DNA from 2 places in the Cytobacillus mangrovibacter genome. Region 1 is predicted to be linked to the other one. Evidence: predicted binding sites of a transcription regulator. Region 1 holds the regulator's gene; the other holds the start of a gene.

Region 1 (4,441 bases):
ACCAACATTAGAGTTAAACGATAACGGTGGATATTTTGACTTAGCTCCAACAGATCTTGGAGAAAATTGTCGTCGTGATATCGTTCTTGAATTGGAAGAAATGGGATTTGAAATTGAGGCATCACATCATGAAGTGGCGCCAGGGCAGCATGAGATTGACTTTAAATATGCTGATGCACTAACAGCTTGTGACCAAATTCAAACGTTCAAACTTGTTGTAAAAACAATTGCACGTAAGCACGGACTTCATGCTACATTTATGCCAAAGCCATTATTCGGGGTTGCAGGATCTGGCATGCATTGCAATGTATCCTTATTTAAAGAAGGGAAGAACGCTTTCTTTGATGAAAAAGGAGACTTGCAAATGAGTGATACAGCACGTCAATTTATTGCAGGTATACTCAAACATGCGACAAGCTTTACAGCTGTAACGAATCCGACAGTCAACTCTTTTAAGCGTTTAGTACCAGGATATGAAGCACCGTGTTATGTAGCGTGGTCTGCACAGAATCGTTCACCATTAATTCGTATTCCTTCTTCAAGAGGAGTAAGTACACGCGTAGAGGTTCGAAGTGTTGATCCTGCAGCCAATCCATATCTGGCAATGGCTGTCTTACTTAAAGCTGGTCTTGATGGTATTAAAAACAATCTTGTTCCACCAGCATCTGTTGATCGCAATATATATGTGATGAGCAAAGAAGAGCGCATAGCTGAGGGCATTGATGATCTTCCATCAACGCTTGCTGAAGCGCTAGTTAAATTAAAAGAAAATGAAACGATCGTTTCTGCTCTAGGTGATCATATTTTTGAGCACTTTGTTGAAGCGAAAGAAATCGAATGGGATATGTTCCGTACTCAAGTCCATCCATGGGAGCGCGAGCAGTATTTATCGATGTATTAATAAAAAGAGGCTGGGACATAACTAATTTAGCTGTGTCCAAAGCCGAATGATAAATTTTTTTTAATATCTAAATACAGAAAGCCGAACTATTGCAAAATGCTGTGTTAGCATTTCTAATAATAGTTCGGCTTTTTAAGTTGCTGAAAACCTTTTGTCCCAGTCTCTTTTTGTGTTTAATGCCTAACAAAATTCTTATTTTCCAAACTTAAAAAATAGATACAAATATACAATGATAGTTTGAATTAAATGGTGTTGGTGGCAGTAAATAAGGAATAGGGAAACCTCTACAATCGAGGTTTCCCTATTTATTAGGCATAAGATTAATGAATGTCGCGATATACTCCGATAACTTTTCCTAAAATAGAAACATTGCGGAGAATAATTGGCTCCATTGTTGAATTTTCTGGTTGAAGCCTGATTCGATCTTTTTCTTTGAAGAATCTCTTAACGGTTGCTTCATCTTCTTCTGTCATTGCAACGATAATATCCCCATTATTAGCTGTGCTTTGCTGTCTTACAATTACGTAATCGCCATCTAATATTCCAGCCTCAATCATACTTTCTCCCATAATCTCAAGCATGAAAACTTGCTCATCTGCAGGTGCAAGTCTTTCTGGTAATGGAAAATACTCCTCGACATTCTCAATAGCTGTGATTGGTAAACCAGCTGTTACTTTTCCAACGATAGGCACATTCACTACTTTATAATTTAGAGTTCCTGCTCCTTCATCTAAATCAAGAATTTCAATGGCACGCGGTTTAGTAGGGTCTCTTCGTATTAATCCCTTTGTTTCTAATCTAGCAAGATGTCCGTGTACGGTTGAACTTGATGCTAGACCGACTGCTTCCCCGATTTCTCTGACGGATGGTGGATAACCTTTTAATCTAACCTCATCTTTAATGAAGTCTAATATATCCTGCTGTCTTTTCGATAATTTTACCATCATAATTACACCTCTTATGATTTTCTTTTCCTAATTATAGCATCTTTAATATATATGTACAAACATAAGTTCGAATATTTGTTGACATAAAACAAATGTTCGGTTTATAATCGAGTTATCAAACGAACGTATATTCTTATTGAGGTGCTGGAAGATGAAAAAATTGTGGAATCGATATTCTTATGCTATTATTTTACTCGTTTTAAGCTTATTTACTACATTTATACTTGTTTGTCAGCTTGATAGACTAGATGATGATGCACTAATGAAAATTACTATTAATGAAGGAGATTCACTTTGGCAAATTGCAGAGGAATTTTCTGAAGAACATAAATTAACTTCCAAGGAATTTGTAAAATGGGTGGAAAGTAAGAATGGAATTTCTGGAGATCGAATCTATCCTGGAGATGAACTTGTGATTCCTATTATTCAAAAAAAGGAGAAGGGAACGGAAGTAGCGAGTTCTCAAAGTAAATAGGCATTAAGGAAGGACTAAGTATGAAAGCAATAATATACTGCCGTGTCAGTACAACTAAGCAAACGCAGGAAACATCCCTTGCTAGACAAGAAGAAGAGTTAACAAAGCTCGCTAATGATCAGGGATTTCAAATAGTTAAGATTATTAAAGAACAAGCAAGCGGCTTTGAACTTGATAGAGATGGAATTCTCGAGCTTTTATCGCTTATGAAAGAAAAGCAGATAGAAGTAATTCTTATCCAGGATGAAACAAGACTAGGTCGCGGCAATGCAAAGATTGCGATCCTTCATTGTATTTTAAAAGAAGGGATTAAATTATACAGTATTTCACACAATGGTGAGCTGCAGCTTTCTGAATCAGACTCAATGGTTTTAAATATTGTTGGAATGGTAGAGGAATACCAAAGGAAACTACATAATATTAAGATCAAACGTGGGATGAGGAGGGCTGTGAAAAATGGATACAGACCTGAAAAAAACTTAGCGAATTTGGGTGCCCATTCTGGCAGAGAACGTATCGAAGTACCTATTGAAGAAATTGTTAGACTGAGGAAAAATAAATTGACCTTTTCAGAGATTGCGGCTACTTTAAGGGGATTCGGCTACGATATTTCAAAAGCAACTGTGCATAGAAGGTTTCAGGAATATACTGAATCCAATTCAAGTGAGTGAACTTTTCTTGTCAAAAGTTCGCATTTCTAGTATTATGGCAGTTGAGTTTAATGAATAAAAAGGAGCCTTATTATGCTGCCTAAAGACAAACTTGCGCGTATCAATACGCTTGCAAAGAAAGCAAAGGAATCAGGTCTAACTGAAGTAGAAGCCAAGGAACAATCTGCTCTACGGAGGGAATACTTAGAGACATTTCGCTCTTCCATGTTAAATACGCTTAAAGGGGTTACGATTGTTGATCCTAATGGGGATGATGTTACACCTAAAAAGCTCAAAGAGGTTCAGAATAAGAGCCATCTTCATTAAAAGAAGGAATACATGGTTTTGTATTCCTTCTTTACATATGGTTGTATGTTTGTGACAAAATATGAAATACAGCGGATTTTTCCTTGTCAATGATACAATATATTGAATATCGAGGAAGCAGTCTATATTATTAAAAGAGTAGTGATTACTCATAGAGGAGATGTATTTGATGTTTGATCAAAATGATGCTTTATCAATAAACTCGATTCGTACTTTATCTATTGATGCCATTGAAAAGGCCAATTCTGGACACCCAGGAATGCCAATGGGTGCTGCACCAATGGCGTATACACTTTGGACGAGATATATGAATCATAATCCGAAAAACCCTAACTGGTTCAACCGTGACCGTTTTGTACTTTCTGCAGGACATGGCTCAATGCTTTTATATAGTCTTCTTCATCTTTCAGGCTACGATGTTGCAATGAAAGACATTAAAGAGTTTAGACAATGGGGAAGTAAGACACCTGGTCATCCAGAGTTTGGGCATACAGCAGGTGTAGATGCAACAACAGGACCACTAGGACAAGGTATAGCAATGTCTGTAGGGATGGCGATGGCTGAACGTCATTTGGCATCTGTTTATAATAAAGATCAAATGGATATTGTTGATCACTATACATACAGCATCTGTGGAGATGGAGATTTAATGGAGGGCGTATCTGCTGAAGCTGCTTCTCTTGCAGGTCATTTAAAGCTTGGAAGACTAGTTGTCCTTTATGATTCTAATGATATTTCTCTAGATGGTGATTTAGACAAATCTTTCTCAGAAAGTGTTGCCCAGCGTTTTACTTCATATGGTTGGCAGTATTTAAAAGTCGAAGATGGAAATGATCTTTCTGAGATTGCGAAAGCACTTGAAGAAGCAAAAAAAGATGAGAATCATCCAACACTAATTGAAGTGAAAACAGTCATTGGATATGGTTCTCCAAACAAATCTGGTAAATCAGATTCTCATGGATCTCCACTCGGTGCGGCTGAACTGAAATTAACAAAAGAAGCATATAAATGGACGTTTGAAGAAGACTTCTATGTTCCAGATGAAGTATATGCTCATTTCAAAAAGCAAGTAGTTGAGCATGGTGAAAAGAAAGAGCAAGAATGGAATGAAATGTTTACCCAATATAAGAGTAAATACCCT
Region 2 (4,441 bases), on a different contig from region 1:
TTTCGCTGAATAATAGCTCTTCCTGCCCGATCACATCAATAAGCACCTTTCCGTCACCAAGCTTTAATGCCGTTTCAATGGAATCAGCAAGACGTGCAGCTACTCCCTCCTTGACAACAATTCGGTCAATGACTACTTCAATCGAGTGCTTTTTATTTTTCTCAAGAGCTACTTCTTCTCCAAGGTCATACATTTCTCCATCGATACGCACACGAACAAACCCTTGCTTTTTGACATCTTCTAGAACCTTTACATGGGTCCCTTTTCTGCCAGATACAAGCGGTGAAAGTATTTGAAGCTTTGTTCGTTCAGGGTATTCAAGAATTCGGTCAACCATTTGCTCGATTGTTTGCGATGAGATTTCAATATGATGAATCGGACATGTTGGTCGGCCCACTCTTGCATACAGTAACCGTAGGTAATCGTAAATTTCTGTTACCGTCCCCACTGTGGAGCGAGGGTTTCTGCTAGTCGTTTTTTGATCAATGGATATGGCTGGCGATAAACCTTCGATTGCATCGACATCAGGTTTATCCATTTGTCCGAGGAACTGACGTGCATAAGCAGATAGTGATTCCACATATCTGCGCTGTCCTTCTGCATAAATTGTATCAAAGGCAAGCGAGGACTTTCCTGAACCAGAAAGCCCTGTTAACACAACAAGCTTATCCCTTGGAATTGTGACATCAATATTTTTTAAATTATGGGCTCTGGCGCCTTTAACTATTAATTTATCCATCGCCATTCGTACGTCATCCTTCCGCTTTCAACTCTAATAGTAAATCACGCAGCTCAGCAGCCCGTTCGAAATTGAGTGCTTTTGCTGCTTCCTTCATTTCTTTTTCCATACTCGTAATCAGCTTTTCACGTTCTTTCTTATTCAGCTTGCCAATTTGTGAGGAAGCCTTGTACTCTTCTTGCTCTTCAGCCGCATGTGTCGCACGAATAACATCTCGGATTTCCTTTTGAATCGTTTGTGGCGTAATCCCATGCTTTCGGTTATGCTCCTCCTGCAATTTTCGGCGCCGATTTGTTTCGCTAATAGCTAATTCCATTGAATTAGTTATTCGGTTTGCATACATAATAACTTGCCCGTTCGCATTCCGAGCCGCACGACCGATCGTTTGAATCAAAGAACGTTCAGATCGAAGGAAACCTTCCTTATCAGCATCTAGTATGGTAACGAGTGAGACCTCAGGAATATCCAGCCCTTCTCTTAAAAGATTAATCCCAACTAATACATCATAGGTCCCCATTCGGAGTTCACGGATAATTTCAATCCGCTCTAGTGTTTTTACCTCAGAATGGAGATATTGCACCTTAATGCCAATTTCCTTTAAATAATCGGTTAGATCCTCGGACATTTTCTTTGTTAACGTGGTAATTAATACCCGTTCATTCCGCTTAATTCGATCTTGGATTTCACCAATCATATCATCAATTTGTCCCTCAATTGGGCGGACATCTATTGTTGGGTCAAGCAATCCAGTCGGTCGAATAATTTGCTCAATCATCACTGGTGTATGTTCAAGCTCATATGGACCAGGTGTTGCAGATACATAGACAATTTGATTAACATGCTTTTCAAACTCTGGAAACATCAGTGGCCGATTATCCAATGCTGAAGGCAGACGGAACCCATGTTCAACAAGAACGGACTTCCGTGCTTGGTCCCCATTGTACATCCCGCGTATTTGCGGAAGCGTAACATGGGACTCATCAATGACGATCAATAAATCCTTAGGGAAGTAATCCAACAGCGTATAAGGTGTTGAGCCTGCGGGCCTTAATGTCAAATGTCTGGAATAGTTCTCAATCCCTGAACAAAAGCCCATTTCCCTCATCATTTCCAGATCATAACGAGTTCGCTGTTCTAAGCGCTGTGCTTCAAGCAGCTTGTTATTTTCACGCAAATCCGCTAATCGTTCTTCTAATTCCTTCTCAATATTTTGAATAGCTACAAGCATCTTTTCTTCACGGGTAACGAAGTGGGATGCTGGGAAAATAGCGACATGATCACGTTCACCAATAATTTCGCCAGTCAATGCATCTACTTCTCGGATACGATCAATTTCATCTCCGAAAAATTCGACCCGCAAACAATGTTCATCTTTAGAAGCTGGGAAAATTTCAACGACATCCCCACGAACACGAAAAGTCCCACGCTGGAAGTTCATATCATTGCGTTCATATTGAATGTCTACTAGTTTGCGCAGCAATTGATTTCTTTCAATTTCCATTCCTGTGCGAAGAGATAAGACAAGTTCTCTGTATTCCTCGGGAGAACCCAAGCCATAAATACATGACACACTTGCAATAATAACAACATCCTTACGTTCAAACAGTGAAGATGTTGCCGAGTGGCGAAGCTTATCTATCTCATCATTAATACTTGAATCCTTTTCTATGAAAGTATCTGTCGATGGAACATAGGCTTCCGGCTGAAAGTAATCATAATAGCTAACAAAATACTCAACGGCATTATCTGGAAAGAACTCTTTAAATTCACTGTATAGCTGACCAGCAAGGGTTTTATTATGAGCAATGATTAATGTAGGACGATTCACTTCTTTTATTACATTGGAAATGGTAAAGGTTTTTCCTGTTCCAGTTGCTCCTAACAGTGTCTGATGGCGTTTTCCAGATTGAATGCCCTCGACAATTTGCCTAATTGCCTCTGGCTGATCACCCTGTGGCGAATACTTTGAAACGAGTTTAAATTGATCCTTCACTTACATGCCTCCAGTTCGATTATTCTATTCTCTATTAGCTCTAGCTCGGTTTATGAAAATGTTTGAAATTGTCTATTGATATACTGGCTGATTTGTCATTATTTAACTTCAATTCTATATAATCATTCTACCACAAAGCGGTTAAAACAAACCAGCAATATACGAACGGATATTCGTTTTATTTTTCTGTTTGTTGTGATGTTAGATTGGCTATTATCAAAGAAGGGAGAATATTGTCGAAGTTTTGTTAATCAAACGTTTGATTAGATTTTTTCATTGGGGTTAGTCGTCATTTTGCAATCATTTCCACTCGACAATTTCCCGAGAAATTCTCCTTTCTTTTCTCGCGAATTATATCGCATGATCCATTATTAAGAGGAATCTGGTCAAAGTATCGTTAATCAAACGTTTGATTGAATTTTTATGATGGCTATCGCCTGGAAAAATCCATAAAAAAACCTGTCGAAACTGGACGACAGGGCTTTATTATGATTTTTTACGAAATCTCATTCTCATTTTTTGCGCATACCAAAATCCCACAGTTAACGAAAAGGCATCCACTACGATCAACCAGAAAGAATCTGTGTAACCTTTATAAACAGAAGCTGCAATTAATGCTACTGTCAGGACAAGACCAATCACATGATTATAAGCCACTCTTGTAAACAGCACCACAAGCAAACCTGGAATCAGCAAGGCCGATAAAAATTTCAATCCCACTTATTACACCTTCTTTTACTAATTTCACCTATCAATAGAATAGCGTATTTTGGTAACATACACCACCCGCTTTAAGCGAATGATTCCATGCTTGTCCCCACATGATAATCATATAACCATTTTAGGGAGGCTTAAAGATGGCTAGAAGAAAACGACGCCCGCTCGTTCCAGAATCACGAGGAGCATTGGATCAGTTGAAAAATCAAGTCATGAAAAATAAAGGATACGAGATCGATCAAGAAAATCCTGATGATGTGAAATATGAGGTGGCAAATGAAGTCGGTGTTCCTCTCCATAAAGGTTATAATGGCAGCTTAACCTCAGAAGAAGCAGGAAAAGTCGGCGGCGAGATTGGCGGCAATATGGTGAAAGAGCTTGTACGTATGGCACAAGAACAGATGCGAAAGTAACTATTCTAAAAACGAGGCTGACTCAAGAACCGTTAAAAAAACGAGCTTTTTGAGTCAGCCTCACATTTGAGCTTATATTTGGAGATTTTATCATATAGATTTCTTCTATGTGACAGCCTTTAAGCTTTTTTGGAGATTTTGTCTCATTGAACTCTTTTATGGGACTTTCTCCTTCAGCTTTTTCAAAGATTGTCTCATAGAGCATTTCTATGGGACTTCTCCTTCAGCTTTTTCGAAGATTTGTCTCATAGAGCATTTCTATGGGACTTCTCCTTCGGCTTTTTCGAAGATTTGTCTCATAGAACCTTTCTATGAGACTGTTCCTCTAGCTTTCTCGGGGATTCTTTCTCATAAGCATCAGCTATGAGACAACTTCATTCTCTTTTTCAGTGATTCTGTCCCATAGACCTGTGCTATGAGACTGCTCAAATGTCTCTATTTACTTTCCGCAGCTTTTCTCTCTTGGAATTCTTCTTTAATTGCTGCCAATCGCTCGGAGTTTATAATTAACTCTAGACCAGTTAATGCTAATGCCTTCGCTCCAGTAATTAAGGCTTCATCTCCCTTTGCAGATGCAGC

What was found. The regulator LexA, encoded in region 1, represses DNA repair genes until DNA is damaged. The targets are predictions, from matches to a motif close to CGAACATATGTTCG.
Region 2: uvrB (excinuclease ABC subunit UvrB) is a predicted target of LexA. The motif match lies at 2,895-2,908, and genes of this name have one in related genera.

Annotation. Positions count from the first base shown of each region.
Region 1 is NZ_JBIACJ010000001.1:355,657-360,097, reverse strand. Features, by position in the region: gene glnA (type I glutamate--ammonia ligase) at 1-901, shown strand, start outside; gene lexA (transcriptional repressor LexA) at 1,222-1,845, opposite strand; gene yneA (cell division suppressor protein YneA) at 2,000-2,323, shown strand; gene ACFYKT_RS01780 (YneB family resolvase-like protein) at 2,344-2,994, shown strand; gene ACFYKT_RS01775 (DUF896 domain-containing protein) at 3,067-3,300, shown strand; gene tkt (transketolase) at 3,470-4,441, shown strand, end outside.
Region 2 is NZ_JBIACJ010000004.1:167,845-172,285, reverse strand. Features, by position in the region: gene uvrA (excinuclease ABC subunit UvrA) at 1-745, opposite strand, end outside; gene uvrB (excinuclease ABC subunit UvrB) at 753-2,732, opposite strand; gene ACFYKT_RS09360 (CsbA family protein) at 3,219-3,452, opposite strand; gene ACFYKT_RS09355 (alpha/beta-type small acid-soluble spore protein) at 3,590-3,862, shown strand; gene ACFYKT_RS09350 (M20 family metallopeptidase) at 4,298-4,441, opposite strand, start outside.